2 regions of the Agrococcus sp. BE272 genome follow, and region 1 is predicted to be linked to the other one. Evidence: predicted binding sites of a transcription regulator. Region 1 holds the regulator's gene; the other holds the start of a gene.

What was found. The regulator LexA, encoded in region 1, represses DNA repair genes until DNA is damaged. The targets are predictions, from matches to a motif close to TCGAACANNTGTTCGA.
Region 2: the regulator LexA is predicted to act here: its motif matches at 3,894-3,909, upstream of J2X49_RS01620 (DUF222 domain-containing protein).

Annotation. Positions count from the first base shown of each region.
Region 1 is NZ_JAVDXL010000001.1:13,358-27,944, forward strand. It holds gene pheT (phenylalanine--tRNA ligase subunit beta) at 1-161, opposite strand, end outside; gene pheS (phenylalanine--tRNA ligase subunit alpha) at 161-1,207, opposite strand; gene J2X49_RS00060 (amino acid ABC transporter permease) at 1,243-2,154, opposite strand; gene J2X49_RS00065 (amino acid ABC transporter permease) at 2,151-2,798, opposite strand; gene J2X49_RS00070 (glutamate ABC transporter substrate-binding protein) at 2,872-3,795, opposite strand; gene J2X49_RS00075 (amino acid ABC transporter ATP-binding protein) at 3,826-4,563, opposite strand; gene J2X49_RS00080 (RNA methyltransferase) at 4,627-5,439, opposite strand; gene rplT (50S ribosomal protein L20) at 5,441-5,827, opposite strand; gene rpmI (50S ribosomal protein L35) at 5,864-6,058, opposite strand; gene infC (translation initiation factor IF-3) at 6,068-7,183, opposite strand; gene J2X49_RS00100 (DUF1844 domain-containing protein) at 7,405-7,764, shown strand; gene J2X49_RS00105 (SseB family protein) at 7,778-8,620, opposite strand; gene priA (bifunctional 1-(5-phosphoribosyl)-5-((5-phosphoribosylamino)methylideneamino)imidazole-4-carboxamide isomerase/phosphoribosylanthranilate isomerase PriA) at 8,625-9,374, opposite strand; gene hisH (imidazole glycerol phosphate synthase subunit HisH) at 9,443-10,090, opposite strand; gene hisB (imidazoleglycerol-phosphate dehydratase HisB) at 10,087-10,695, opposite strand; gene J2X49_RS00125 (histidinol-phosphate transaminase) at 10,697-11,776, opposite strand; gene J2X49_RS00130 (hypothetical protein) at 11,815-12,165, opposite strand; gene lexA (transcriptional repressor LexA) at 12,400-13,023, shown strand; gene hflX (GTPase HflX) at 13,061-14,587, opposite strand.
Region 2 is NZ_JAVDXL010000001.1:341,422-356,008, forward strand. It holds gene J2X49_RS01595 (DUF6270 domain-containing protein) at 1-35, shown strand, start outside; gene J2X49_RS01600 (glycosyltransferase) at 60-1,949, opposite strand; gene J2X49_RS01605 (low molecular weight phosphatase family protein) at 2,033-2,692, opposite strand; gene J2X49_RS01610 (VanZ family protein) at 2,856-3,362, shown strand; gene J2X49_RS01615 (MarR family transcriptional regulator) at 3,393-3,815, opposite strand; gene J2X49_RS01620 (DUF222 domain-containing protein) at 3,946-5,394, shown strand; gene J2X49_RS01625 (hypothetical protein) at 5,548-7,074, shown strand; gene J2X49_RS01630 (NADPH-dependent FMN reductase) at 7,135-7,731, shown strand; gene J2X49_RS01635 (phosphatase PAP2 family protein) at 7,762-8,601, opposite strand; gene J2X49_RS01640 (glycosyltransferase) at 8,671-9,945, opposite strand; tRNA gene J2X49_RS01645 (tRNA-Ala) at 10,111-10,186, opposite strand; gene J2X49_RS01650 (hypothetical protein) at 10,241-11,446, opposite strand; gene J2X49_RS01655 (GNAT family N-acetyltransferase) at 11,504-12,169, opposite strand; gene J2X49_RS01660 (5-formyltetrahydrofolate cyclo-ligase) at 12,257-12,847, shown strand; gene J2X49_RS01665 (FmdB family zinc ribbon protein) at 12,858-13,130, shown strand; gene mscL (large conductance mechanosensitive channel protein MscL) at 13,170-13,577, shown strand; gene J2X49_RS01675 (hypothetical protein) at 13,674-13,985, opposite strand; gene J2X49_RS01680 (AAA family ATPase) at 13,982-14,587, opposite strand, start outside.

The DNA of each region.
Region 1 (14,587 bases):
AACGAGAGCACGCGGCCGACGACGATCGGGCCGCGCAGCTCGCCGCCGTGCACCGTCTCCTCCTCGAAGCCGACGCGCACGAGCGTCGCGTGCAGCCAGTCGGCGGCGTCGTCGGCGGGCACGTCGACGTGCTCGCGCAGCCATGACAGCGGGATCCGCATCAGATCACCATCCCGAACTGCTCGGTGAAGCGCACATCGCCCTCGATCATGTCGCGCATGTCGTCGAGCTGGTACCGGAACTGGAGGGTGCGCTCGACGCCCATGCCGAACGCGAAGCCCGAGTAGACCTCCGGGTCGACGCCCGCCGCGCGCAGCACGTTGGGGTTGACCATGCCGCAGCCGCCCCACTCGACCCAGCGCGGGCCGCCGCGCATGCCGGGGTGCCAGACGTCCATCTCGGCGCTCGGCTCGGTGAAGGGGAAGTAGTTGGGGCGGAGGCGGATCCTCGCCTCGTCGCCGAACATGATGCGCGCGAGGTGCTCGAGCGTGCCGCGCAGGTTGGCCATCGTGATGCCCTTGTCGACGGCGAGGCCCTCCATCTGCGTGAAGACCGGCAGGTGCGTGGCGTCGATGTCGTCGGTGCGGTAGACGCGGCCGGGCGCGACGATGTACACCGGCAGCTCGCGCGTGAGCAGCGAGCGCGCCTGCACTGGGCTCGTCTGGGTGCGCAGCACCATGTGGCGGTTTGCGGGCGCGACGTAGAAGGTGTCGGACTCGCTGCGCGCGGGGTGGTCGGGGTCGACGTTGAGCGCGTCGAAGTTGTACCACTCGTGCTCGAGCTCGGGGCCCTCCGCGACCTCCCAGCCCATGCCGACGAAGACATCGCTCATCTCGTCCATGAGCATCGTCAGCGGGTGGCGGCCACCGGCGGTGCGGATGCGCGGCAGCGCGGTGACGTCGACGCGCTCGGCCTCGAGCTGGGCCGCCTCCTCGGCCGCCGCGAGCTCCTGCTGGCGGGCGGCGATCGCCTCGGCGACGCGGCCGCGACCGGCGCCGATCGTCTGGCCGGCGGCCTTGCGCTGCTGTGGCGCGATGTCGCGCAGGCTCGCGTTGAGGCCGGCGAGCTCGGAGCCCTGCCCGTTGTGGGCGGCCTTCGCGGCCTGCAGGTCGGCGGTCGTCTGCGCGGCCTCGATCGCGGCGAGCGCCGCGGCCACCGCGGCGTCGACGCGCGCGCCGAGGTCGGCGTTCTCGTCAGGGGTTGGCACCCGACGATCCTATCGAGCGGGGCGGGCCCGCCTGCTCAGGTGAGGTCGGTCGGATCCTGGTCCGGCTGCTGCCGCTGCTGCCGGATGGCCCGCGTCGAGACGGGGATGCTCGTGGTCGGCGTGCCGTCCGGGCGCTTGCCCTTCGTGCGCGGCCGCGACGCCCACGCGGCGGTGCGGTGCGCGAGCCAGGTGAGCGAGAGGTTGAGCGCCAGGTAGATCGCCAGCAGCACGAACGTGGTCGACAGCGCGTACTGTCCCGCGCCGTAGAACTCCGCCAGGTCGCGGCCGATGGTGATGAGCTCGGGGCTCGAGACGATGTAGCCGAGCGCCGTGTCCTTCAGCAGCACCACGAGCTGGGCGATGATGACCGGCAGCATGATGCGGATCGCCTGCGGCAGCTCGATGAGCGCGAGCGTGCGCAGCGGGCTCAGCCCGATCGCCAGCCCGCTCTCGCGCTGGCCCTTGGGCAGGGCCGCGACGCCTGTGCGGATCGCCTCGCCGATGATCGCGCCGTTGTAGACGATGAGCGCGATGATGACGGAGATCATCGGGCCCATCCGCATGGCCAGCAGCACGAAGAGGATCATCAGCAGCACCGGCATGCCGCGGAAGAACTCGAGCACGATCGTGACGGGGATGCGCACCCAACGGCTGCGGGCGCTGCGGCCGACGGCGAAGACGAGGCCGAGCGCGATCGCCCCGACCGAGGCGATCGCCGCGGTGATGAGGGTGGTCTGGAGGCCGAAGAGCAGGCCGCGAGCGCCCGTCCAGTAGGCCGGCTCGAGGAAGATGTCCCAGCGGTCGGCGTAGAAGGTGCCGCCGAGCCACAGCTGGTAGACCGCCCAGCCGATGACCGCGGCGAACACGACCGCGAAGACGACCGAGAGCATGCGGGAGAAGCGCCGCGCCTTCGGGCCGGGCTCGTCGTACAGGACGCTGGCGCTCATCGGACCACCCTCCACTTGCGCTCGAGCCAGTCGGCGAGCTGCCCGAGCGGCACGGTGATGAGCAGGTAGCTCAGGGCGATGCCGAGGAAGATCTCGAGGGTCTGGTCGCCGTTGGTGTTCGACAGGCGCTGCGCGACCGAGGTGAGCACGAAGATGAAGAAGCCCATCGCGACCGAGGTGTTCTTCGTGAGCGCGATGATCACGTTGATGATCGGCGGGACGACGGAGCGGATGGCCTGCGGCAGCACGACCTCGGTCATGGTCTGCCGGAAGCCGAGGCCGATGGAGCGCGCGGCCTCCGCCTGCCCGAAGGCGACGGAGTTGATGCCGCTGCGCACCGCCTCGGCGAAGAACGCGGTCGTGTAGAACGCGAGCGCGATGACGCCGGAGAGGAAGAAGTCGAGCGTCACGCCCACGCGCGGCAGCACGAAGAACACGAAGAAGAACACCAGCGTCAGCGGGGTGTTGCGCGCGAGCTCGGTGTAGACCGCCGCCGCCACGCGCAGTGCCGCCACTGGCGACACGCGCATGCCGGCGATGATGGCGCCGGCAGGCAGGCCGATGGCGGTGGTCACGAGCACGAGCAGCAGCGTGCTGCGCATGCCGTCCCACCACAGCGGTCCGTTCGAGAGCAGGGCTTCCATGCGTCTCCGTCAGTCTCGACGAGGCGGGGCCCGCGTCGCGGGCCCCGCCCGTCAGGGTCGGTTCGGCCGGGTATCAGTACCGGTCGACGGCCGGGGGCTCGGGCGTCGGGAGCACTGCGCCCGCCGTCTGCTCCCAGAGCGACTCGTAGCGGCCGTCCTCGAAGGCGGCCTCCAGCGTGTCGTTGATGAAGGCGCGGAACTCGTCGTCGCCCTTCGCCAGGCCGATGCCGTACGGCTCCTCCGTGAAGGTCTCGCCGTCGGCGACGAGCTCGAACTCACCGGCGTTCTGGTCGACGAAGCCGCCCAGGATCACGTTGTCGGTCGTGACCGCGACGACCTGCCCGTTGCGCAGCGGGTCGAGGCAGTTCGAGTAGACGTCGGTCGCGACGAGCTCGGCGCCGTACTCCTCGACGATGGTCGCTGCGGGCGTGGAGCCCTCGACCGAGCACACCGGCTGGCCCTCGACGTCCTCCGGGCCCGTGATGCCCTCGGGGTTGCCCGCCTGCACCATGAGCGCCTGTCCGGCCATGAAGTACGGCCCGGCGAAGTCGATGATCTCCTTGCGGGTGTCGTTGATCGTGTACGTCGCGACGACGATGTCGACCTGGCCCTGCTCGATGAAGGGCTCGCGGTTCGCCGATACGGTCTCGGTCCACTCGATGCTCTCGAACGGGATGCCGAGCTCGGCCGCGATGAGCGAGCCGATGGCGACGTCGAAGCCGACGGGAGCGCCGTCCGGGCCGACGAGGCCGAACAGCGGCTGGTCGAACTTCGTGCCGATCGTGATGGAGCCCGCCTCGGCGAGCTCGGCCATCGTGGTGCCCTCCTCGAACTCGGGCGACTCGACGACCTCGAGGCCGTAGGGGTGCTCGCTGGTGGCGCCGGTCTCGCCGGGCTCCTCGGGCTCGCCGGTGGACGACGTGCCCGCGGGGCCGCCGCAGGCGGTGAGCGCGAATACCGACAGCGCTGCCGCGCCGATCATGAGCTTGCTGCGCATGGTGCTGCTCCTTCTGTGGGGTGGTTCGGGTCAGTGGCTGAGGATCTTGGACAGGAAGTCCTTGGCCCGCTCGGTGCGCGGGTTCGAGAAGAACTCCTCCGGAGTGGTGTCCTCCATCACCCGCCCGTCGGCCATGAAGAGCACGCGGTCGGCCGCCTTGCGGGCGAAGCCCATCTCGTGCGTGACCGTGATCATCGTCATGCCGCCGTGCGCGAGCTCGACCATCACGTCGAGCACCTCGTTGATCATCTCGGGGTCGAGCGCGCTCGTGGGCTCGTCGAAGAGCATGAGCTTCGGCTCCATCGCGAGCGAGCGGGCGATCGCGACGCGCTGCTGCTGACCGCCCGAGAGCTGCGCCGGCATCTTGTGCGCCTGGCTCGCGATGCCGACGCGCTCGAGCAGCGCCATCGCGTGCTCCTCGGCCTCCTTGCGCTTCTTGCCGCGCACCTTCATGGGGCCGAGCGTCACGTTCTCGAGGATCGACTTGTGGGCGAAGAGGTTGAACGACTGGAAGACCATGCCGACGTCGGCGCGCAGCTGCGCGAGCTCCTTGCCCTCGGCGGGCAGCGGCACGCCGTCGATGCGGATCTCGCCGTCGTCGATCGTCTCGAGCCGGTTGATCGCGCGGCAGAAGGTCGACTTGCCGGAGCCGGAGGGGCCGATGACGACCACGACCTGGCCCTTGGGGATGGCGACGTCGATGTCGTTCAGCACGTGCAGGTCGCCGTAGTGCTTGTTGACGTGATCGAGCTCGACGAGGGGCTGCATGCGCTCATCAAAGCACGACCTATGGCCCCGCTGTGGCCGCTCGTTCGGATCGAAACGAAACGGTTACACGTCGCGCTGCGCGAAGGCGCTCTGGTAGAGGCAGACGGATGCCGCGGTGGCCAGGTTGAGCGACTCGGCGCGCCCGTAGACGGGCAGCCTGGCCGCGCGGTCGGCGAGCGCGAGGGTCGCGGCGTCGAGACCGCGCGCCTCGTTGCCGAACAGCCACGCGGCGGGCCGCGCGAGCACGCCTTCGGCGCGCAGCGCCGTGAGGTCCTCGCCCGACACGTCGGCAGCGAGCACGCTGAGGCCAGCCGCGGCGGCGGCCTCGACCGCGTCGATCGTGGCGGCGCCGACGGCGATGTCGACGTGGAAGAGCGAGCCCGTGGTCGAGCGCACGACCTTGGGCGCGTAGGGGTCGACGGAGTTGGCTGTGACGATGACGGCGGATGCGCCGGCCGCGTCGGCCGCGCGGAGGATCGTGCCGAGGTTGCCGGGGTCGCGCACCTCGTGGAGGATCGCGACGAGCGGGTGCTCGGCGGCAGCGGCGCGCGCGATGGCGTCCTCGAGCCGGACGGGGGTCTGCTTCGCGACCGCGACGATGCCCTGCGGATGCACGGTGTCGGCGATGGCGGCGAGCGCGCGCTCGGAGGCGGCGGTCACCGGCGCGTGCTGCGCGGCGCGGTCGATGAGGTCGGCGTGGCGCTCCCGCGCCGCGTCGGTGACGAAGACGTCGACGAGCTGCGCGGGCTGCCAGCGCACCGCCTCGTCGAGCGCCGCGGGGCCCTCCAACGGGAACAGCCCGGTCGATGACCGGGCTGCTCGCTGCTGGAGTCTCGCAGCCTCTCGCACGCGGGGCGCGCGGGGGCTGTCGAGCATGTCAGGCCGCGTTCTGCGGAGCCGACGTGTCGGTCGGCAGGGCCGCCTTCGCGGCCTCGACCAGCGCCGTGAAGGTGGCGGGCTCGTGCACGGCGAGCTCGGCCAGCATGCGGCGGTCGACCTCGATGCCCGCGAGGCCGAGGCCCTGGATCAGGCGGTTGTAGGTGAGGCCGTTCTGACGGGCAGCGGCGTTGATGCGCTGGATCCACAGGCGGCGGAACTCGCCCTTCTTCGCCTTGCGGTCGCGGAAGGCGTAGACGTGCGAGTGGAGCAGCTGCTCCTTGGCCTTGCGGTACAGGCGCGAGCGCTGCCCGCGGTAGCCGGCTGCCTGCTCGAGGATGACGCGACGCTTCTTGTGGGCGTTGACCGCCCTCTTGACACGTGCCATGAGTGTGTTCCCTCTATCTCTTCGTCGTCGCGCGCGTCAGCGGGCGAGCAGCTTCTTGATGATCTTGGCGTCGGCGGGCGCGACGACCTTGTCCTTGTTGAGGCGGCGCGTCTGGACCGACGACTTCACCTCGAGGTTGTGGCGCATGCCGGCCTGCTGCTTGCGGATCTTGCCGGTGCCGGTGATCTTGAAGCGCTTCTTCGCACCGGAGTGCGTCTTCTGCTTGGGCATTCTTGTCTCCTACTCGGATGCTGGCTTGCTCGCGGGCGAGCCTGCGGGCTTGGCCTTGGGCGCAGCGGGCTTCGCGGACCCCGGCGCTGCGGGCTTACCCGCGGGCTTCGGCGTCGCGGGCGTCGCGGCGGGCTTGGCGGCTGCGGGTGCAGCGGGGGCGGCTGCGGCGGATGCGGCAGCGGGCTTGGGCGCGGACGCCGGCCGGGGCGCCTGGGCGGGCGTCGGCTGGACGGTGCGCGGCGCCTGGCGGGGACGCGAGTCGCTGCGCGGCTCGGACGAGCGCGAGTCGGAGCGCGGCTCCGAGCTGCGCTCGGACGAGCGGGGCGGGCGCGCGTCGGAGCCGCGGCTGTCGGAGGACGGCCGCGACGAGCCGGCCGGGCGCGACGTGGTCGACGGGCGCGACGTGGCCGGGCGCGGCGAGCGGGTGAGCTCGGTGTCGCCGTTCGTCGAGCTGCCCGCGGGCAGCGTCGGGCGAGCGGGGCGCGACGCCTCGACCTCGGCCTGGCGTGCCGCCTGCCGCTCGGCCTCGGCACGGCGCTTCTCCTGGTCGGCCTTGCGCTGCGCGGTGCGGGTCGCGTTCAGCTCGGCCTTGGCGTCCGACTTCGAGCGCATGGGGCCGACGATCATCACCATGTTGCGACCGTCGATGGTCGGCGACGACTCGACCGCGCCGTACTCCTGGATGTCCTCCGCGAAGCGCTGCAGCAGCTTGACGCCCATCTCGGGGCGCGACTGCTCGCGGCCGCGGAAGAGGATCATCGCCTTGACCTTGTCGCCCGCCTCCAGGAACCCCTGTGCACGCTTGCGCTTCGTCTCGTAGTCGTGATCGTCGATCTTCAGGCGGAACCGGACCTCCTTGAGGACGGTGTTCGCCTGGTTGCGACGGGCCTCCTTGGCCTTCTGCGCCTGCTCGTACTTGAACTTGCCGTAGTCCATGATCTTGACGACGGGCGGGCGCGAGTTCGGCGCGACCTCGACGAGGTCGAGGTCTGCCTCACGGGCAAGACGAAGGGCATCCTCGACCCGGACGACGCCGACCTGCTCGCCGGCAGGGCCGACCAGTCGGACTTCGGGGACGCGGATGCGCTCGTTGGTGCGGGGATCGCTGATCGCGGGCTCCTTCACGTTGCTGTGCTGTGTGCTGGTGCACGGCGAACGAGGAACCAGAGCGCGGGATCGACCTGCGTGGCTCAGCACCGCGGTGCCCGCCTCACGACGCGCTGCCCGGTGCTGCTGACCCGATAGCCTGGAACGGCTGCGGGTGGGATTGCTCCTCTTTCACCTCCGGGCGGAAGCCCGAAACCTGCAGAACTCTACCAGACACCGGCCTCCAGGAGAAGAGCGCGATGACTGACCCGATCGAGCACGACCACCACGACGACGCGCTGACCGAGGCGCGCGACATCGCCGACGTCCCGGCGGTCGAGCTGATCAACACCGTCGCGATCCACCTGCTGAGCGCCGCCGCGGTGAAGGTCGGCCTCGCCGACGACCCCGAGCAGCAGCTCGACCTCGACGAGGCGCGCAAGCTCATCAACGCGCTCGCAGGCCTCGTCACCGCGGCCGCGCCCGAGGTGGGCGGCATCCACGCCGCGCCGCTGCGCGACGGCCTGCGGTCGGTGCAGCTCGCGTTCCGCGAGGCGAGCCCGATGCCCGACGCCCCCGGCAAGGGCCCGGGCGAGAAGTTCACCGGCCCCGTCTCCTAGTCGGAGGGCCTGCCTAGCGCGCGGCCTCGCGCTCGGCGCGCGTGACGGCGAGCACCGCTGGCGCGCACAGCGGCAGCCGCGCCGCGCCCCCGTCCCAGCGGTGCACGCGCACGGCCACGCTGTCGATGCGCTCGCGCACGAGCTCGGCCTCGGCGAGCGCCGCCGCTGCGCGCTGCACCTGCTCGGCGGCGTCGGGCGCCGCGTCGACGAGCGCGTGCACCTCGAGATCGGCGCCCGCGAGCGTGCTGCGCGGGTCCCCCGTCGCGAGCACGACGGCCTGCACCGCGGGCTGGGCGAGCATCGCGTCGACGACGGCCCCCTGCACGGCCGGGTCCTCGACGCCCCACGTCCAGGGCGCATCCGTCAGCAGCGCCTCGAGCATCGTGCGGGTGAGCACGACCTCGGTCGCGGCCCCCGGGTCGACGACGATGCGGCCGGGGCCGTCGAGCGCGGCCGCGGCGGCGCGGTCGATGCCGGTCGGCACGGGGCGGGCGGCGGCGTTCCAGCCGCGCATGCCGTCGACCGACGAGAACATGGGCAGGATGGGCCGTCCGTCGGGCCCGAGGACGGTCACGATCGAGAGCTCCTGCGTCTTGTCGACGGTGCGGCCCCGCTCGTCGACGCTGGTCTCCCCCGCCGCCGCGAGCAGCGGCACGAGCAGCCGCGCGCCGCGCAGCGCGTCCACGACGGCCGAGCGGCCGCCGCTGCCGTCGGCGAGCGCGCGCACCGCGTCGACGAAGCCCGCGGGCGCGGAGCCGTCGTCGTGCGCGTAGGCCGTGTCGTGGTGGTCGAAGGAGCGCCCCTCCCACGGCCGGCCCGCCGAGTCGGCCGCGCGACGCGGCTGCCCGTCGGCCACCGGCCTACTGGCCGGCGACGTCGAGCGCGGCGGCGAGCGTGAACGCGCCGGCGTAGAGCGCCTTGCCCACGATGGCGCCCTCGACACCGTACGGCACGAGCTCGCGGAGCGCGGCGATGTCGTCGAGGCTCGCGACGCCGCCGGAGGCGACGATCGGCTTCTGCGTGCGCTCGGCGACCTGGCGCAGGAGCGTGAGGTTCGGGCCCTGGAGGGTGCCGTCCTTCGTCACGTCGGTGACCACGTAGCGGCTGCAGCCTGCGGCCTCGAGGCGCGCCAGCACATCCCACAGGTCGCCGCCGTCCTGCGTCCAGCCGCGGGCGGCGAGCGTCGTGCCGCGCACGTCGAGGCCCACCGCGATCTGGTCGCCGTACTCGGCGATGACGGAGGCCGTCCACTCGGGGTTCTCGAGCGCCGCGGTGCCGAGGTTGATGCGCTTCACGCCGGTGGCGAGCGCCGACTCGAGCGAGGCCTCGTCGCGGATGCCGCCCGAGAGCTCGACCTGCACACGACCCCTGCTGGCCTTGATCACCTTCTTGATGACGGCGCGGTTGTCGCCGCGCCCGAAGGCGGCGTCGAGGTCGACGAGGTGGATCCACTCGGCACCCTGCCGCACCCAGTCCTCGGCGGCGTCGACGGGGCTGCCGAACGAGGTCTCGGTGCCGGCCTTGCCCTGCGTGAGCCGCACGGCCTTGCCGCCCGCCACGTCGATCGCGGGCAGCAGCTGCAGCTTGGGCGACTGGTTGAAGTCGGTCATGGGGATGGGGATGCCTTCCGGTGTCGGGGCCACGGCGATGCTACTGCCGCCGCTCGGCGGCGGCCAGCTCAGAGGCCGCGCACCCAGTTGCCGAGCAGGCGGATGCCCGCCTCGCCCGACTTCTCGGGGTGGAACTGCGTGGCGGAGAGGGGGCCGTTCTCGACGGCGGCGATGAACCGCTCGCCGTGCTCGGCCCACGTCACCCGCGGGGGGCGGATGCGCGGGTGCGGGTCGATGTGCCACTCGGTGGCGGCGTAGGTGTGCACGAAGTAGAAGCGCTCGTCGCGCAGGCCCTCGAAGAGCACGGAGTCCTCGGGCGCCTCGACCTGCGCCCAGCCCATGTGGGGCAGGATGTCGGCGCGGAGCCTCCGCACGGTGCCCGGCCACTCGTCGAGGCCCGCGGTCGTGCCGCCGCCCTCCTCGCCGCTCGAGAACAGCACCTGCATGCCGACGCAGATGCCGAGCACGGGGCGCGAGCCGGCGAGGCGCCGGCCGATGAGCTCGCCGCCGCGGATCGCCTGGATGCCGGCCATGCAGGAGGCCATCGAGCCGACGCCGGGGACGACGAGGCCGTCGGCCTCCATGACCGCGGTGCGGTCGGCCGTGAGCGTGACGTCGGCGCCGGCCGCCTCGAGGGCCTTCGCCGCCGAGTGCACGTTGCCGAGGCCGTAGTCGAGCAGCGCGACGCGCGGCCGGGCGAGCGGGGAGCGCGTCACAGCGCGCCCTTCGTCGAGGGCACGCCGGTGACGCGCGGGTCGGGCTCGACCGCCACGCGCATCGCGCGGGCGAGCGCCTTGAACTCGGCCTCGGCGATGTGGTGCGGGTCGCGGCCCGCGAGCACCTCGACGTGCGCCGTGATGCGGGCGTTCAGGGTGATCGCCTCGAGCACGTGCCGCACGAGAGAGCCGGTGAAGTGCCCGCCGATGCGGTGCAGCTCGAAGCCCGCGGGCTCGCCGGAGTGCACGAGGAACGGTCGGCCGGAGAGGTCGACGACGGCGCGCGCGAGCGCCTCGTCGAGCGGCACGGTCGCGTCGCCGTAGCGGCGCACCCCGGCCTTGTCGCCCAGGGCCTCGGCGAGCGCGAGGCCGAGCGAGATGGCGGTGTCCTCGACCGTGTGGTGCGCGTCGATGTCGGTGTCGCCGCTCGCCTCGACCTGCAGGTCGATGAGCGAGTGCTTCGCGAAGGCCGTCAGCATGTGGTCGTAGAACGGCACCGTCGTCGAGATCGACGAGGCGCCGGTGCCGTCGAGGTCGAGCGAGAGGCGGATGCTCGACTCGCTCGTCGTGCGCTCGATGGATGCGGTGCGGGCCATGGCCTCGATCCTATTCCGCGCGCAGCGCTGCCATCGCCGACAGCAGCACGGTCGTCTCGGCGGCGGTGCCGGCGGTGATGCGGAGGGTGTGCGGCAGCCCGACGTCGCGCACGAGGATGCCGCGCTCGAGCAGCGCCTCGAACGTCGCCCGGGGGTCGTCGATGCCGCCCACGAGCACGAAGTTCGCGTCGGACGGGTAGGGACGGTAGCCGAGCGCCGTGAGCTCGTCGACGATGCGGTCGCGCTGCGTGCGCAGCTCGTCGACGCGCGAGAGCATCGCGTCGCTGTGGCGCAGCGCCGCCACGGCAGCCGCCTGCGTCAGCGCCGACAGGTGGTAGGGCAGCCGCACGAGCCGCAGCGCGTCGATCACCGCCGGATCGGCGGCGAGGTAGCCCACGCGGATGCCCGCGAAGGCGAAGGCCTTGCTCATCGTGCGCGAGACGAGCAGCCGGGGGTGCCGCTCCAGGAGCGTCAGCGCCGTGCGGCTGCGGTCGTGGGCGAACTCGGCGTAGGCCTCGTCGACCAGCACGATGCCGCGCGCGGCCTCGGCGGCTGCCTCGATCGTCTCGAGGTCGATGGCGGTGCCGGTGGGGTTGTTGGGCGAGCAGAGGAACACCACGTCGGGATCGTGCTCGGCGATCGCCTCCCGCACGGCCTGCGGCGTGAGCGTGAAGTCGTCGGCACGGGGCACGGGCACCCAGCGCATGCCGACGCCCTGCGCGAGCAGCGGGTACATCGAGTAGGTGGGCGTGAACGACAGCAGGGAGCGCCCCGGGCCGCCGAATGCCTGGAGCACGTGCTGCAGCACCTCGTTGGAGCCGTTGCCGGCCCAGATCTGCGCGGACTGGAGGCCGTGGCCGAGGTAGCCGGCGAAGGCCGCGCGCAGCGCGTCGAACTCGCGATCGGGGTAGCGGTTGGCGTCGGGCAGGGCGCGGGCGATCTCCTGCACGATGTCGAGCGCCACGGCCTCCGGCACGCGGTACGCGTTCTCGTTCACGTTGAGCCGCACCGGCACGTCGAGCTGCGGCGCGCCGTAGGGCGTCAGGCCGCGCAGGTCGTCGCGGATGGGCAGGTCGTCGAGGCTCGTCACCGAACCAGCCTAGGACCGGCGCGGATGCCGCTCGTGGCTCAGCCGGAGTAGTGCGCGGGGATCGCGAGCCGCTCGCCCGGCTGGATGGCTCCGGCGATGCCGTTCAGCAGCTCGATCTCGGCGACCACGTCGCGCGGGTCGGCCTCAGGCGCGACGGCCTCGGCGATCTGCCACAGCGACTGGCCCGGCATGACGGTGATGTGCTCGAACTGCGCCGTCTCGGCCGTCGACGAGGCGACGGCACCGGCGAGGGCGTCGCCGAGCACGCCGGCGCCGGCGAGCGCGCCTGCGGCGAGCACGGGCGCGGCGACGAGCAGTGCCAGGGCACGGCGGCCGCGGGCGGTCAGGCGCACGCGGGCACCCGGCGTGGTGGTGGTGATCGCAGTCATCGCAGTTCCTCTCGGTGGAGTCCGCGGCCGGTGCTCGGCCGGGAGCACCGGCCGCGAATCTCTGTTTCGAACCTATCTTCGATCCTCCGGATGCGTCAAGCCCTGTCGCGGAGTTTCTCCACGACACACTCGAACATCCGTTTGATCCGGGCGTCCTGTCGGATACGCTTTCGAACCACGAGGAGTCAATCGCGGGCCACTGACACGCGATGCACCTGAGGGAGCGGAGCGGGCATGACGAGGCAGCTGACCGAGAAGCAGCAGGCGATCCTGCAGGTCATCCAGCGGGCAGTGCGCCAGCGCGGCTACCCGCCGAGCTACCGCGAGATCGGCGACGCCGTGGGGCTCTCGTCGCTCTCGAGCGTCACGCACCAGCTCGGCCAGCTCGAGCTCGCGGGCTGCATCCGCCGCGACCCCTCCCGCCCGCGCACGATCGAGGTGCTCATCGACGACGAGGTCGACGAGACCGCCGGCAGCATCGACCAGGCCGCGTTCGTGCCCCTCGTCGGCCGCATCGCCGCAGGCGTGCCCATCACGGCCGAGCAGCAGGTCGAGGACGTCTTCCCGCTCCCCCGGCAGCTCGTGGGCACCGGCGACCTCTTCATGCTGAAGGTCGTCGGCGACTCCATGATCGACGCCGCGATCTGCGACGGCGACTGGGTGGTCGTGCGCCAGCAGCAGACGGCCGAGAACGGCGACATCGTCGCCGCGATGCTCGACAGCGAGGCGACGGTCAAGGTGTTCCGCCAGCGCGACGGCCACACCTGGCTGCTGCCGCGCAACTCCGCGTTCGAGCCGATCCTCGGCGACGAGGCCGACGTGCTCGGCCGCGTGGTGGCCGTGCTCCGGTCGGTCTGACGGCCCGGGCGGCGCCCGGGCCGCCCGGGCCGCCCGATCAGGCCCGGAACTCGGCCAGCTGGCCCGCCGCGGCCTCCGTCACCATCGCATCGATGCGCGTGCCCGCCTCGTCGTGCGTCTCGCGCAGCACCTCGAAGCGCTCGTGGAGGTCGGCCACGACATCGCCGCGGTCGTAGGGCACGAGCAGCGACACCGCGACCTGCGGGCGCGGCAGCAGCTCGGCGATCCGCGCGAGCAGCTCGTCGACGCCCTCCCCGGTGCGGGCCGACGCGAAGACCGCGTCGGGCTGCAGGCCGCGCAGCACGAGCCGCTCGTCGGCGGTCACGAGGTCGGCCTTGTTGAAGACGACGATCTCGGGGATCGAGCGCGCGCCCGTCTCGCCCAGCACATCGCGCACCGTCGCGATCTGCGAGGCCGGATCCGGGTGGCTCGCATCGACGACGTGCACGATGACCTCCGACTCCGCGACCTCCTCGAGCGTCGAGCGGAACGCCTCCACGAGCTGGTGCGGCAGGTTGCGCACGAAGCCCACGGTGTCGGCGATCGTGAACTCCCGGCCGTCCGGCGTGCGCGCGCGGCGCACGGTCGCGTCGAGGGTCGCGAACAGCGCGTTCTCGACCAGCACGCCGGCACCGGTGATGCGGTTGAGCAGGCTCGACTTGCCGGCGTTCGTGTAGCCGGCGATCGCCACGCCCGGCACCTCGAACCGGTCGCGGTTCGCGCGCTTCGCCTGCCGCGCCGGCGCGAAGCCCTTGATCTGCTTGCGCAGCCGCGCCATGCGCGAGTGGATGCGACGGCGGTCGAGCTCGATCTTGGTCTCACCGGGGCCGCGGGAGCCCATGCCGGCGCCCTGGCCGCCGACCTGGCCACCGGCCTGGCGCGACATGGACTCGCCCCAGCCGCGCAGGCGCGGCAGCAGGTACTCGAGCTGCGCGAGCTCGACCTGCGCCTTGCCCTCTCGGCTCTTGGCGTGCTGGCTGAAGATGTCGAGGATGACGGCGGTGCGGTCGATGACCTTCACCTTGACGCGGTCCTCGAGCGCGCGCCGCTGGCTGGGCGAGAGCTCGCTGTCGGCGATGACGGTGTCGGCGCCCAGCTCCTTCACGATCGCGGCGAGCTCCTCGGCCTTGCCGCGGCCCACGTACGTGGCGGGATCGGGATTGGGGCGGCGCTGCAGCATGCCGTCGAGCACGAGCGCGCCTGCGGTCTCGGCGAGCGCCGCGAGCTCCCGGAGGGAGTTCTCGGCGTCCTCCGCCGAGCCCGAGTAGACGCCCACGAGCACGACGTTCTCGAGGCGCAGCTGCCGGTACTCGACCTCGGTGACGTCCTCGAGCTCGGTGCGGAGGCCGTCGACGCGGCGGAGCGCCGCGCGCTCGTCGCGGTCGAGCTGGACGCCGTCGGGGTCGACGGCGTCGTCGCCCTCCTGGAGCGCCTGCGCGCGCGCGGCGAGCAGCTCGCGCTCGCCGGGGGCCGCCCAGGCCAGGATGCGCTCCGTCGCGCGCCCGTGACCCTCGGCCTCGGCGGGGCCGGGCTGGGTGGGGTCTGCCTCGTTCGGTGCTGCCAT
Region 2 (14,587 bases), 330 kb from region 1:
ACGGCGTGGCAGGCCTCGAGGACGCCGGCGCCTGAGCGCCCCTTCCTTCCCGGAGCGCTTCAGACCAGCACGTGCTCCGCGGCCAGGCCGAAGCTCAGCACCTGGCTGTTCGCCAGGATCCGCTCGTCCTCGGTGCTCCAAGTGTGGCCGTGCCGGGCGCCGCGCATCTGGATGAAGCCGAAGCGGTCGGCGCTGTAGATGCCGCCCCCTGCCGCGAGGATGCCGCGCTGGAAGGTGGTGTCCTCCCCCAGCGTGCGGTCCTCGAAGGGCGTGGCGAGCCACGTCGCGCGCGGGCCGACCATCGTCGGGCCGCCCACGAGATCGACCCAGCGATGCTCGCGGTGCGGGTTCTGCAGCACGGTCGCTCCGACCGCCTCGAGGTGCAGGTATCGCGCCTCCTTGCCGACCAGCTCTGCCCCCGAGTAGTCGAGCGCGAAGCACGCGTCGGCGAGGTAGTGCTCGCCGTAGAGGTCGTCGTCGTCGAGCTTCGCGATCACGTCGCCGGCGCTCGCCGCGACGAGCGCGTTGAGGTTGGCGCCGAGCGAGCGATCCATGCCTGCGCGCAGCACGACCAGCTCCGCGAGCCCCGCCTCGCGCGCGAGCGCCTGCAGCTCGGCCTCGTCCTGGTCGAAGCCGTGCAGCAGCAGCAGCAGCTGCACGTCGACGCCCACCTGCTTGGCCGCGGTGCGGATGATGCCGGGCACGAGGTGCGGGCGGATGGTCGGGGCGATCACGCTGACGCTGGGTCGCCGCCACGCGGCAGGGTCGTCGACCCCGAGCGCGCCGAGCACCTGCGTCGCTCGGTGCGAGAAGGTGTGGTGCCGCCAGATGTGGCGCTGCGCCAGGTGCACCTGCCGGTCGCGCAGCTCGGGGCTGCGCACGAGGGCGCGCAGCATGAGCTCCGCCTCCTCCCGATCGTCGACGATCGTCACCTCGCCGCTCGGGAACCAGTGCTCCACCGCGGCGCTGCGCGTCGACACGACGGGCGTGCCGCTCGCGAGGATCTCGAACACGCGGCGGGCGAGCATCGTGGGGCTGTCGACGACCGAGTTCACGTTGAGCATGACCTTGTGCGCGCGGTACGCGGTCAGCATGCGCTCGTAGTCGAGCGAACCGCGCACGTACGGCAGGAAGGCCTCGGGGAAGCGGTACTTCGGGTCGTCCTCGAAGCGCGAGTAGATGTCGAAGCCGATCCCACGCCGCTCGGCCACGTCGGCGGCCGCGCCCAGCAGCAGATCCATCTGCGCCTGGCGCTCGGGGAACTTGTGCGACCAGTAGCTGCCGCCGAAGCCGATGTCGCGCACCTGGTGCAGGCCCTGCTGCCGCATCGGGTGGTGCAGCGCCGGCTGCGCCGCGAACGCGAGCTCCTCGACCCGGTCGTGGCCGAGCGCCTCGCGATAGCGGTCGATGAGCGCCGCATCGGTGGTGAACACCTGGTCGAAGATGCGCGCCGTGTCGAGGAAGTCCTCGAAGTGCGGCGGATCCTCCTTGTTCCAGAAGGCGGTCGGGATGCCCTGCTCGCGGCAGTGCGCGACGAGCGCTCGCAGGGGCTCGCTCGGGGCCTTCGAGCCCGTCAGCTGGTAGCGCCAGGCGCCGCCGGAGCCGGCCCACGCAGACTCGACGAGCAGCAGGTCGATCGGCGCCTCGCCGAGCTGCCGCCGCCAGCCGTCGGGCGTGAGCTCGACGACCGCGAACTCGTAGCCCCACGCGCTCGCCGAGAAGGTGTCCATGATCACGCCGACACGCACGCTCGGGCGCCGCGTCGGCCGGTCGACGACGGGCCAGATCGGCATGTCGTCCGTGAGGCTCCGCGCCGCGACCGGTGCGAGGTCGCCGTTGCGCGCCGCGGCTCCGCGGCGCAAGCGCCACGAGCGCAGCTGCTGCACGCCTCCCTTGCGCAGATGCCACAGGCCGGTCCTCAGGGTCTGCAGCGTCTTCACGGTCTCCATCCACGGTCGCGTCGTGCTCTGCCCGCCATCCTAGGCGGCGGGCGGCCACGCGCCCTGGGCCCGCGCGGGCTGTCGCGCTCGGCTCAGGCCGCGTTCGCGCGCGCGAGCGAGGCGAGCGCGACGACCAGCCGGTCGACCTGCCGGGCCACGGCATCCGCCGACCGCCGGTAGACGGCGGCCGAGCGCCGATAGGGGTCCTCGATGTCGAGGTCGGCCCGCTGCGCGTGGTCGATCATCGAGCGGTCGGCGCACGCTGCGACGACGCGCGACAGGAAGGCGGGGATCCCGTCCTCGCCGAGCGGCCGCACCTGCGCACCGCGATGGCCGGCGGCGACCCGCTCCGCCAGGCACGCGAACTCGACGAGCGTGAACGCGCGCCGATGCGCGGTCGGCGCCGAGGCGACGGCGGCGCTGCGATGCTCGCGCGCCAGGGCGAGCACCAGGTCTGCGCGCTCGACGAGCGCGGGCTGCAGCCGCCGGGCGCGGTGGCCGTCGGCGCCGTGCAGGCCGAGGCGGCCGGCCTCCGCCACCGCTAGGGGCTCCATGCGGTGGCCGTCGAGCGCCATCGTGCCGGCGCTCGTCACCTCGATCACCGCCGGGTCCCACCCGGGGAAGGCGCTCGGCAGGCGCTGCCGCAGCAGCAGCTCGGCCTGCGGCGAGCGGCAGATGTTGCCGGTGCAGACGGTGAGGATGCGGAACTCGGGCGCCGTCGACCGGATCATCGCGTGTCGAGGTCCCGTCATGATCCGAACGGTAGACCCGGCGCCGTCGCGGCGGGCGGTGCTCGGCGAGGGCTGATCGAGGCCTGGCACTTGGGTGCGGATGTGTGTGGTCAGCGCTGAGGATCGGTGCCGACCGCGTCCCCCGCGTCAGGTCGCGCATAGCCTTCCGCGACAGACTCGACGCATGTCCTCCGAGCCTCGCGTCGTCGTCGTGCCCCGCGCGCGACGTGCGCCGCTGCGGCGGCTGGGCGTCGTCGGACTGCTCCTCGGCATCCCCGTGGTGCTCGTCGTGACGCTGTGGCCGACGCACTTCCTGCTGCGCGCGAAGCCGCGCGTCGTGCGCGGCATCGGATGGCTGCAGGCGCGCGACCTCGCCGACTGGCTGAGCTGGACGCGGCTCGAGGTGCTCGCCAACGTCGCGATGTTCGTGCCGCTCGCGCTCCTGCTCGTCTTCGTGCTCGGCGCGCGGCGCTGGTGGATCGCGGTCGCGCTCTGCGTCGCGCTCAGCCTCGGCGTCGAGGTCGTGCAGCACTTCATGCCGGGGCGGGTGGCCTCGGTCCGCGACATCGTCGCGAACGGCATCGGTGCGCTGCTGGGGGCGCTGCTCGCCGTCGTCGCCGAGGCGGTCGTTCGGGCGGTGCAGCGTCGCGGGGCGCTCGCAGAGGCGCAGCGCCGAGCCAGCGCGGGCTGAGACGCCCACGAGTCGCCGCGACCGCGACCGTCAGGCCCGGTCGCGCTCGAGCGTCGAAGCGAGGATCAGCGCCGCCCGCTCCAGCGCCGAGCGCTCGCGCCGCCCGAGGTGGGTGAAGCGCGGCTCGAGCAGCACGCCGTCGGCCTCGCGCTGCGCGTCCCGGGCGGCGATCCCCGCTGCCGTCGGCTCCAGCCGGGCCGTCCGTGCTGAGCCGCGCCGGCGCATCCAGCCCGCCTCCTCCGCCTGCCGCACGAGCGCCGTCATCGTCGGCTGCGCGACGTGGCAGCGGCGTGCGAGGGCGGTGACACCCATCGGGCCCTCGAGCTGCAGCACGACGAGCGCGCGCACGGTGACGGGCGACATGCGGTGCGCAGTGTGCTCGCCCGCGAGGCGACCGAGTAGGTGGCCGCTCTCGGCAAGCCGCACGAGGGTGGCCGCGAGTCTGGTGGGCATGTTGCGACTCTATAGCGATCGGATGCCTGAATGGCACCCCTCGCAAGTGCGGGCAAGATTGTGGAAAGTTCGCGCGTGTCGTAGATACGTTCGATAGACTAGCCGCATTCCAACGTTGGAGGGGGCGACCATGGCACCGCAGCCGACCAGCCGCACCTCCGATGCGCTGCGCTCCCTCGACGTCGCACTCGACGCCATCGCGGCCGCCGCGGGCACCCTCGACGCCCTGCTGCCGCACCTCGACGACGCGCAGCGGCGCGACGTGGTCGCCCGGGTCGGCGACATCGGCCGCGGAGGCGACGCGCTCAAGGTGCGCGTCGCCGACGACCTCGCGAAGCGCCACGACGGCCTTCCGAAGGACGAGCGCTTCCCGCTGTGCTGCGGCTACAAGGATCCGCTCGAGATGCTCACTGCCGAGCTCGGCGCGTCCCGGCGCACGGCTCGGCAGCTGCTGCGGGCCGCGAGCGCCACGCGACCATCGATCGGCATCACCGGGGCCACCGTGCCCGCGAGGTTCCCGATCCTGGGCGGCGCGCTCGAGTCCGGCGCCATCTCGCTCGAGGCGGTCGGGGCGGTGCTCGATGCGCTCGGCGATGCACCCGATCGCGCGCACGCCGACGACGTCACGGCCGCCGAGGAAGCGCTCGTCGCATCCGCCATCGGCGACCGCGGCACCCACCGCGACGACACCGCCACCGACGCGCCGATGCCGCCCGAGCTGCTCGCGCGCCTCGCACGCATGTGGCGCGACGCGATGGATCCGGATGGCGCCGAGCCCCGCTACGAGCGGCAGCTGGCCGAGCGGGGCTTCACCTTCGGCACCCGTCCCGATGGCATGGTGCAGGGCCGGCTCATCTGCACGCCCGACCAGGGCGCCGTGCTCGCCGCCGCCTTCGACGCATTCACCGGACCACGCACGAAGCCGCGCTTCCAGAGCGACGACGAGCGCGCCGCAGCAGCGCTCGAGGTCGATGATCGCTCGCGGCCGCAGCAGATGGTCGACGCGCTCATCGCCATGGTCGGGCGCTCCGTCGAGCAGCGCGACGTGCCGCGGGTCGGCGGCGAGGCGCCGGTCGTCGTCGTGCACGTCGCCAAGCAGAGCCTCGAGGCCGCCGCAGCGGGCACCCCGGGCTGCACCGCGACCGTCGAGCGCACGGGCGACTGCATCCCCGTGCACCTCGCCGCCGCGATGCTGTGCGACGGCCGCATCCAGAGCGCCGTGACCGGCGCCGACGGCCTCCCGCTCCACCTCGGCCGCACCGACCGCCTCTTCTCCCGTGCCCAGCGGCGCGCGCTCGCCATCCGCGACGGCGGCTGCCGCGCCCCGGGCTGCACCTTCCCCGTCGGCTGGACGGAGGCGCACCACATCGTGCCGTGGGAAGCAGGCGGCCCGACCGACCTCGACAACGGCATCCTCCTCTGCTCCCACCATCATCACGAGGTCCATCGCGGCACGCTCGAGGTGCAGTGGGCGTCCGGAGGCTGGGTCGTCGTGCCGAGGACCAGGCGCGCCCGGCGCATCCGCGGCTTCGGTCGCCGCATCACCGGCGCCCCGCCGCAGCTGCAGCCCACCGCGTAGGCACTCGCCGCCGCCGGCGTGCGCAGCGTGTCCCGCATGCGGCTTGCGCAGCGCTGCCCAGCCGCGCCGCGCAGGCCGCCGTCGGATACGCTCGATCGAGCCGCAGCGACCCGGTCGCGACCGGCGCACGACGCCGACCACGGGAGCCCGACGATGCTGGAAGCGCTGCTCGGCGACCGCCACGAGCGCCGGCAGCGCCTGGCGATGCAGGCGTTCCGCCGACGCGAGCAGCAGCTGCGCCCCGCGTACAAGATCTGGGGCTACAAGAACCTCTTCGCCAAGGGCTTCCTCGTCACACGCGGCCCAACGACCCACGCGCCCGTCGAGACGTGGGAGCACGACGCGGTCGGGCCCTGGCACGTGCGCGTCGACCCCGTGCTCGACCGGCAGGTTGCGCGCTCCGAGCGCGCCGAGGTGCTCGTGCTCGGGCAGGCGTTCGACGACGGCGGCCCGAAGACCCGCGACCGCGTGGCCGAGCGCATCCTGCGCGCGGTCACCGCGCATCCCGACTCGGCCGCGCAGACGCGCGCGCTCGACGAGACGATCGCCTGGCTCTCGGGCCGCTACGTCGTGCTCGTCGCCCGGGGCGAGCGGCTCGACGCCTGGGGCGACCCGCTCGCCACCCGCTCGCTCTACTGGCACCGCTCCGCGGCGGGCGTCGCGCTCGCCTCGCACAGCGCGATCCTCGCCGACATCGCCGGCGGGCTCGACAGCAGCCGCATGCGCTGGGTGCTCGAGCACCCGCACTACCGCTCCCCCGCCGGCCGCTGGCTGCCGGGTCTCATCACGCCGCACGACGAGGTCGGGCAGCTCTACGCCAACGGGCGGCTCACCGTCGAGGGCTCGACCGTCTCGAACGAGCGCTTCTTCCCGCTCGCCGACCGCGTCGAGCTGAGCACGGCGGATGCGTCGGCGCGGTTCCGGGACGACCTGCGACAGCAGGTGCGCAACTGGATCTCGGTCGCGCCCGTCACCGTGCTGTCGCTGACCGCGGGCCGTGACTCGCGGGCCGTGCTCGAGGCCGGGCTCGTCGACCTGCAGCGGGCGGGTGCGCTGACGCTCACCTACCACCCGTTCCACGTCGCCTCGAAGAGCACCTACGCCGACTTCCTCACCGCCGGGCGGCTCTCCGCCGCCGCCGGGCTGCCCCACATCGGGCTCGACGTGCCCATCCTGAAGCCGACCTCCGAAATGTCGCGCCTCTACCGCGCCACCTTCCCCACCTGGCAGCGCTACGCCAACCTCGCCGGCGCGCTCTACCTGCACGCGCCCGCGCGGGCGGCCACGATCTTCGGGGTCGGCGGCGCCATCGTCACCGGCATGTGGAAGGACACCTCGGTGCGCGAGCTCACCCCGCAGCTGCTCGCCGCGAAGTACGCCGCATCGCCGTTCCAGCACGACTCCGAGCTGCACGACGAGCTGGCCCGCTGGATGGACTTCACCGACTTCTCCGACGACGCCCTGCGAGGCTACGACTTCTACGACTTCTTCCACTGGGAGCACCGCATGACCAAGTGGGGCGGCAGCGGCTACAGCGAGTACGACCTCGCGACGATCCCCGCACCGGTGCTCAGCTCCCGGCGCCTCCTCACCGCGGCGCTGTCGCTCCCCAAGGAGCAGCGGGTCGCGGCCGAGGTCTACCGCGCCATCTCGGAGACCGGGGCGCTCGCCGCCCGGTAGCGCCCCGCGCATCCGCCCCTCCCTCTCGACGCATCCAGGAAGCGGGTGCAGGGTGGAGCCATGCCTGAGACCTACAGCCACGAGCCCCCGTACACGATCGGCGTCATCTGCGGCAGCATCGCCGCCTCGTCGATCAACCGCCGCCTCGCCCGCGCGCTCATGAAGCTCGCGCCCGCCGACCTCGAGTGCTCCTTCATCGAGATCGACCAGCTCGCCCTCTACGACCGCGATCGCGACGACGCGTACCCGCCCGAGGCGACCGCCTTCAAGGAGGCGATCCTCGCCGCCGACGGCATCCTCATCGTCACGCCCGAGTACAACCGCTCGATCCCCGGCGCGCTCAAGAACGCGATCGACTGGGCGTCGCGCCCGTACGGCGAGAACGCCCTGACGCGCAAGCCCGTGGGCGTCATCGGCGCCTCGCCCGGCGGCATCGGCACGGCCGTCGGCCAGCAGCACCTGAAGACGATCCTGTCGTTCTGCAACGCCCCGATGATGAACGACATCGAGGCGTACGTGCAGTACCCCGACGGCCTCGTCGACGACGACGACGACGTCACCGTCGCGTCGACGAAGGAGTTCCTCAGCACCTACATGCAGGCGTACGACGACTTCGTGCGCCGCGTGCTGACGGTGGTGCCGCAGCAGCAGGCCTGAGCGGCGCCGCCGCGCGAGGCCGGGCCAGCCCTACGGCGCCGGCACGGCCTCGCCGTCGGGCTCGACGGATGCGCGCCTGACGGTCAGGTAGAGGCGGTGCGCCGTGATCACGAGCACGAGCCACGCCGCCCCGAGCGCCCACGCCGCGACCACGTCGGTGAGCCAGTGGTGGCCGAGCACCACGCGGCTCAGCCCGATCGTGATCGCGAACACCGCGGCGACCGCGATCGTGAGCACCCGCTGCCAGCGGCGCTCGAGCCGCAGCACGATGAGGTACGCGACGATGCCGGCGATCACGGTCGCGTTGAGCGTGTGCCCGCTCGGGAACGAGGCGGAGTGCTCGTACGGCGGCACCGCGAGCTCGAGCGGCGGCCGCGAGCGGCCGATGAAGCCCTTCGCGACGATGGTCATGAGCAGCGAGCCGAGGCCCGCCGACAGCATGAGGATGACCGGCGTCCACGAGCGGCGGCGGATCGCGAGGAGGAGCATCACCGCGATCGCCAGCACGGGCATGCCGATGACGCCCGCGACATCCGTGTAGGCCGTCACCGCCGGCCCGAACCACCCGGGCCGCCAGTCGGCGAACCACGCCGTGATGGGCATGTCGAGGTTGGCGAGGCCGTCCTCGTCGGTGACCGCCTCGTACACCTCCGCACCGCCCGCGGCGAGCCCGGCCGCGACCGCCAGGCCGATCGCGAGCGTCAGCAGCAGCGCGGCGTGGGGGCCTAGCCTGCGCCCGATCTGCTCGACGAGCCGCGCCACCACGCGACCGACGCGCGTCGTCCAGTGCGTGAGGTCGCGCCCGCCCACGTAGCGGTCGCGGCGCACCTCCCCCGCCGGTCCCTGCTCCGGTCGCGCGTCGTCGTCCATGCCCACCCCGTCCCGATCGTGGCGACGATCCTCTCGCGCGCGGCTGAGGATGCGCGCAGGCAGGCGGCGTCAGTCGGACATCGGCGTGGGCACGAGCAGCGACTCGACGAGCTCGGCCGCCCGCGCCGCGCCGCCGAGCGCCGCGAACTCCTCGGCGATCTGGCGGGCGCGTGTGCGGTAGCGCGGCTCGCGCAGCACCTTGCGCACCGCTGCGAGCACGCGCGGGGGCCGGGGCCGCCCGGTGCGCAGGTCGATGCCGGCTCCCGACCACGCGACGCGCGCGGCGACCTCGGGCTTGTCGGCCGAGCCGCCCGCCACGACGAGCGGCACGCCGCACGCGAGCATCTCGAGCACGCCGCCCCATCCGCCGTTCGTCACCCCGACGTCGCTGTGCGGCACGACCGCCGAGTACGGCACGAAGTCGACCAGCCGCGCGTTCGCGGGCACCTCGCGGTCGATCGCGTGCCCGGCGGTCGTGCCGATGACGCGCACCGGCACCTGGGCGAGCGCGTCGATCGTCGGCAGCAGCAGCGCGGTCGGCTCGGTGTCGACCGTGCCCTGCGTGACGAACACGACCTGGCGCGGCTCGTCCGCGAGGGTCTCGGCCCAGAGCGGCGGCGGCGCGAGCGGCCCGGTCTCGGGCTGCAGCCAGCCGACGAACCGCACCGAGGCGGGCAGGTGGCCTGGGTCGTACTCGAGCGACGGCGCACCCGTCGCGAGCACGAGCCGCGGCGAGTAGAGCGCCTCGTCGAACGAGCGGCCCTCACCCAGCCCGAACTCGGCACGGGCGGCGCGCAGCGAGCGGTCGAGGGGGCCGGATGCCCTGCGTCCGAGCGCGCGCACGAAGCGGTCGCGCGCCCGGGCCGACCAGGTGCGCGCCGGCTGCATCGCGAGCCCCGGCGGCGGCAGGTCGCGGCTGCGCATCGTGAGCGGCATGAGCGACACGCTCGCCCACGGCAGCCCGAGCAGCTCGGCGGCGAGGCCGGTGCCGACGGCCATCACGTCGCCGACCAGCGCGTCGAACGGCGTGCGCTCGTGCGCCGCGCGGATGTCGCCCACCTGGCCGGGCGCCGTGCCGATGAAGAGCTCGCCGAGGTTCGCGAGCGTGCCGAGCGGCCCCGGAGGGGCGACGCCGGGGAACGCCTCGGCGAGGCGGTGCTCGTCGAAGTCGAGCGCGTCGCGCCAGACGAGGGTCTCGCAGCCGAGCCGGTCGAACGCCTCGACGTGGCGGTCGCCCGTGTAGGCGGTCACCCGGTGCCCCCGCGCCAGCAGCGCGGCGGCGATCGCCGTCATCGGCCGGACGTGTCCGGCGAACGGCATCGCAGTCACGAGCAGGTGCGCCACCTTCGCACGATACGCCCGCGACGACCCGATTGAGGGTATTAGTGGAACACTGTTATAGGTACCCTGCGCCTGCGGGCGCGGCGGCTTCGCGGGCGTGGCACCGGCGGCCGCGGCACGTCCTCCGAGACGGCGAGAGCCCCGCCTGGGGGCGGGGCTCTCGGCTGGTGGTGGACCCGGGGGGAATCGAACCCCCGACCTTCTCATTGCGAACGAGACGCGCTACCAACTGCGCCACGGGCCCGGACCGGTTCAGAGTACCCGACACCCGCCCCAGCGGCGAAATCGGGCCGACGGCTCAGACGACCCGGCGGGCGAACGCGGCGTGCACGTCGAGCCCGTCGAGGTCGTCGTCGACGAGCCCCATGGCGGCGAATCGGGAGCCGCCTGCGGGCGCCGGGCGGCGGGCCGGAGCCTCGCGACGGATCGCGTGCTCGTCCTCCTGCGTCTCGAGCGGCGCATCCGACCGCACGACGTCGAGCGACTCGGCCGCGCCGATCGCGGCGTCCAGCTGCACCTCGCGGATCGGCACCGCGGGCGCGGTCGGCGCCATGCGCCGCTCGGTCTCGGTCGGCACCTGGGCGAGCTCGCCGGTGACGATCTCCTCGAAGCTCGGCTCGAGCCGCGTGACGCGCGCGAGCGGGCCGGAGATCGCCTTGCGGTCCTCGGCCAGCTGCTGGCGCGCCCGCCGCAGCAGGTCGTCGCTCGGCGACGGCGCCTGGTACTGCACCCGCGCCCGCGGCTCGGGCAGCGGCTGCGGCGACCATGCGCGCGAGGCCAGCACCTCGTCGGTGCGGAGCGCGGCCGGCGTGGCGGCGGCGACCCGCGGCGCCTCGCCCGTGCGCGACGCCTGCCGCGCCACGACCTGCTCGGCCATGCGCGCCTCCGACGCGACCGCCTCGGCCGCGACCTGCCGCGCCTCGACGAGCGTTCGCACGTGCGGCGCCGTGGCCTCGGCGACCCGTCGCATGCGCGCCGACGACGCGTTCACCGCGACGAGTCCGGCAGCGCCGAGCACGGCGACCGCGCCGCCGACCGCGAGCAGCACCTGCATGCCCGGCACCGCGGCGCCCACGACCATCGCGGCGACCGCGACGAGCACGAGCGCGAAGCACGCCAGGCGCGTGCGGCGCAGCCGCTGCGCGCGCGACACCGACGACTTCACGGTGGCGCGCACCTCGCGCTCCACCGCCTTGATCTGCTCGTCGAGCTCGCGGGCGCGGGCGACAGCCTTCGCGTGCTCCATCGCCTGCTTGAGGCGGGCCTCCTTCGCGACCGCGCGCTGCTGCACGGCGATGGTGCGCGCGTCGGCCTCGAGCCGCACCTCCTCCGGCGACTCGGCCGACTCGGCCATGATGCGGAGCGTCTGCTGCAGCCGGATGGCGTTGCGCTCGGTCGCCAGGTACTCACGCTTCCGCGTCCACACGGGCACGAGGTAGACGACCCAGAGCACGACGGCGACGATGAGGATGAGGGTCGTCCCGAGACCTGCGAACTCTGGCATGTCCTGCACGGTAGTGGCGCGGCGCACCCGATCACGGGAGGGCGCGCGGCGGTTCGATCAGGCGCGGGGCGAACTTCCCGCGCGCGGGTCGCCGCCGACCGGCACGGGGTAGACCGAGCGGTCGAACGGCGGCACCCGACCGGCCTCGAAGCGCTGCAGGAGCGGCTCGGCGAGCTCCTCGCGCACGAGCGCGAAGCACAGGTGGTCGCGCCAGTCGCCGTCGATGTGGATGTAGCGGCGGCGGCAGCCCTCGTAGCGGAAGCCGAGCTTCTCGACCACGCGCAGGCTCGCGACGTTCTCGGGCCGGATGCAGATCTCGACGCGGTGGAGGCCCATGCCGAGCATGAGGTGATCGGTGACGAGCGCGACCGCCGTGGTCGTCGCGCCGCGGCCCGCGAAGCGGCGCGCGATCCAGTAGCCGAGCGTCGAGGAGGCGAGCGCGCCGCCGGAGATGTTGGCGACGTTCAGCTGGCCGGCGAACTCGCCGTCGACCTCGATCGCGAAGGCGAGGCCGCTGCCGTCGCGGTCGCTCTCGAGCAGCGAGCGGATCGACGAGCGGGTGTCGAAGCGGCCGCTCGGGCGCGTGCCCGGCAGCGTCGCCTCCCAGCGCTCGAGCCAGGGCCGATTGGCGAGCAGCTCGCCCTCGAGGGTCTTCGCGTCGCGCATGCGGATGCCCCGCACGGTGACGGCCCCGTGCGAGAGGCGGGGCGCGCTGTCGAACACGCTGTCGAGCCTAGAGCGTCTGCGCACCCTCGGGCTGGGCGGCGCGGGACGGAGGCCCGTTCACCGGCAAGCGCTAGATTCCGGGGCGTGAGCGACCCGGAGCACGACGTCGAGGAGGCCAAGCGCGCCCTGCGCCGACGCCTGCGCACCGAGCGGGCCGAGCGCGGCGCGGCGTTCGCCGCCGAGCGCGCCGACCGCCTCGCCGCCAACCTGCAGGCGCTCACCCGCGCGCTCGGCGCCCGCACGATCTCGGCCTACCTCTCGCTCCCGGAGGAGCCCGACACGCGCGCCTTCCTCCGCTGGGCCGACACCCAGGGCATCCGCGTGCTGCTGCCGGTCATCCGGCCCGACGGCCTGCTCGACTGGGCCGAGCACGACGGCACCGAGACCGTCGAGGCCACGCTCGGCATGCCCGAGCCCACCGCCGACGCCCTCCCGCCGACCGCGCTCGACGAGGTCGACCTCATGCTCGTGCCCGCGACGGCGGTCGGCCGCGACGGCTCGCGCCTCGGCGGCGGCCGCGGATTCTTCGACAAGACCATCGCCGCGATGGCAGAATGTCCTCCGGTCTATGCCGTCGTGCACGACGAGGAGCTGTTCGACTCCGTGCCGCACGCGGCCTACGACCAGCCGGTCGACGGCGTCGTCACGCAGTCCGGCATCCACCACACGTCCTGAGGAGCGCCCCGTGCCCGTCTACGCCTACGCCTGCACCGCCTGCGGCCACGCCTTCGATGCGCGCCAGAGCTTCGACGAGCCGTCGCTGACCGTCTGCGAGGTCTGCGGCGGCGCGCTGCGGAAGCAGTTCGGCACCATCGGCGTCACCTTCAACGGCTCCGGCTTCTACCGCACCGACTCGCGCGCGAAGAGCGCACCCGCCTCCGGATCCCCCCAGCCCGGTACGGCGAAGACGTCCGCATCGACGACTCCGTCGTCGGGCGGCGCCGGCTCGGCCACCTGACCGCGCCGGGTTCCCCGCACCCACACAGAGGAGGACCCCATGGAGGGCTTCAAGAAGTTCCTGATGCAAGGCAACGTCGTCGAGCTCGCGGTCGCCGTCGTCATCGGCACGGCGTTCACGGCCATCGTCGGCGCGTTCACCGAGGCGATCATCAACCCACTGCTGGCGCAGGCCTTCAACGCGGACGACCTCGCCGGAGCGACGGTCGGCATCTTCAAGATCGGCCTGCTCATCGCGGCCATCATCAACTTCCTCGTCATCGCCGCCGTCGTCTACTTCGTGCTCGTTCTGCCGATGGCGAAGCTCAAGGAGCGCCAGGACCGCCGCCGCGGCGTCTCGCCCGAGGAGCCGGCCGAGACCGACGTCGACGTGCTGCAGGACATCCGCGACCTGCTGCGCGCGCAGCAGGCGCCGGGCGCCGCGCCCGGCTCCACGCCGCGCGGCTGACGCCCTGCATCCTCAGGTGCAGGGCCAGCGGCTCCCATCGGGCCGCCCTGGCAGCCGCTGACCCTGCATCTGCGACGCGGAGGACGGGCGGATGCGTCAGCCCCAGTGGGGCGGGACGTCACGACGCAGCTGCTCGTCGTTCTCGCTCGACTGCTGCCGCCGCTCAAGCAGAGGCTCGCCCGTGTACCCGGGCGACGGCTCGGTCGAGACGCGCCTGCCGAGGCGGCGGATGACGAGCGGCGCGGGCTGCGGCTCCGCCGCATCCGCGGCCTCCGCCGCATCCGCTGCGCCGGCCTCGCTCGCGATGCCGTCGCTCGACCGGCTCTGCGTCTCGCCGACCGGACTATCCGGCCCAGTGCCCGCGGAGCCGGTCGACGGACGGTCGGCCGGGCCGCCCTCCTGCGTCACGACGACGCATCCGCCCCGACGAGCTCGGCGATGCGGTCGGCGACGCCCTCGGGGTCGGTGAACAGCTCGAAGGCGTGCACGCGCATCGTGTGCCAGCCGAACCGGCGCAGCACCTCGGGCCGCAGCCGCAGCGCCTCGCGCAGCGTGCGGTCGCCGTCGTCGTGGTCGGCCTCGATCGCGGCGCAGATGCCGCCGTTCGCCACCACGAGCGGCAGCTGGTCGTCGTAGGAGACGTCGGCGCGGAGGCCCCGGCGGCGCAGCCGCGTCGCGAGGTCGACCATGAGCGGGTCGCCGCCGAAGAACGTCGGCGCGCGATCCTCTGCCGCGATGTCGAGCAGGATCTCGCGCAGCATCGCCGCGCCGTGCGCGAGCCGCTCGGGGTCGAGCTCGGCCGCGTCGAACGACGTGACGATCTGCAGCGCCTTGCGGGCGCGGGTCATCGCCACGGCGAGCAGGCGCTCGCCGCCCGGCTGCCCCAGCGTGCCGAAGTCGACGTTGCGGCCGTGCTTCGTGCGGCCGTAGCCGACCGAGAAGATCACCCGGTCGCGGCTGAGCGCGCTCGCGTGCGTGACGTCGACGATGACGAACGGCTCCTCGCGGTC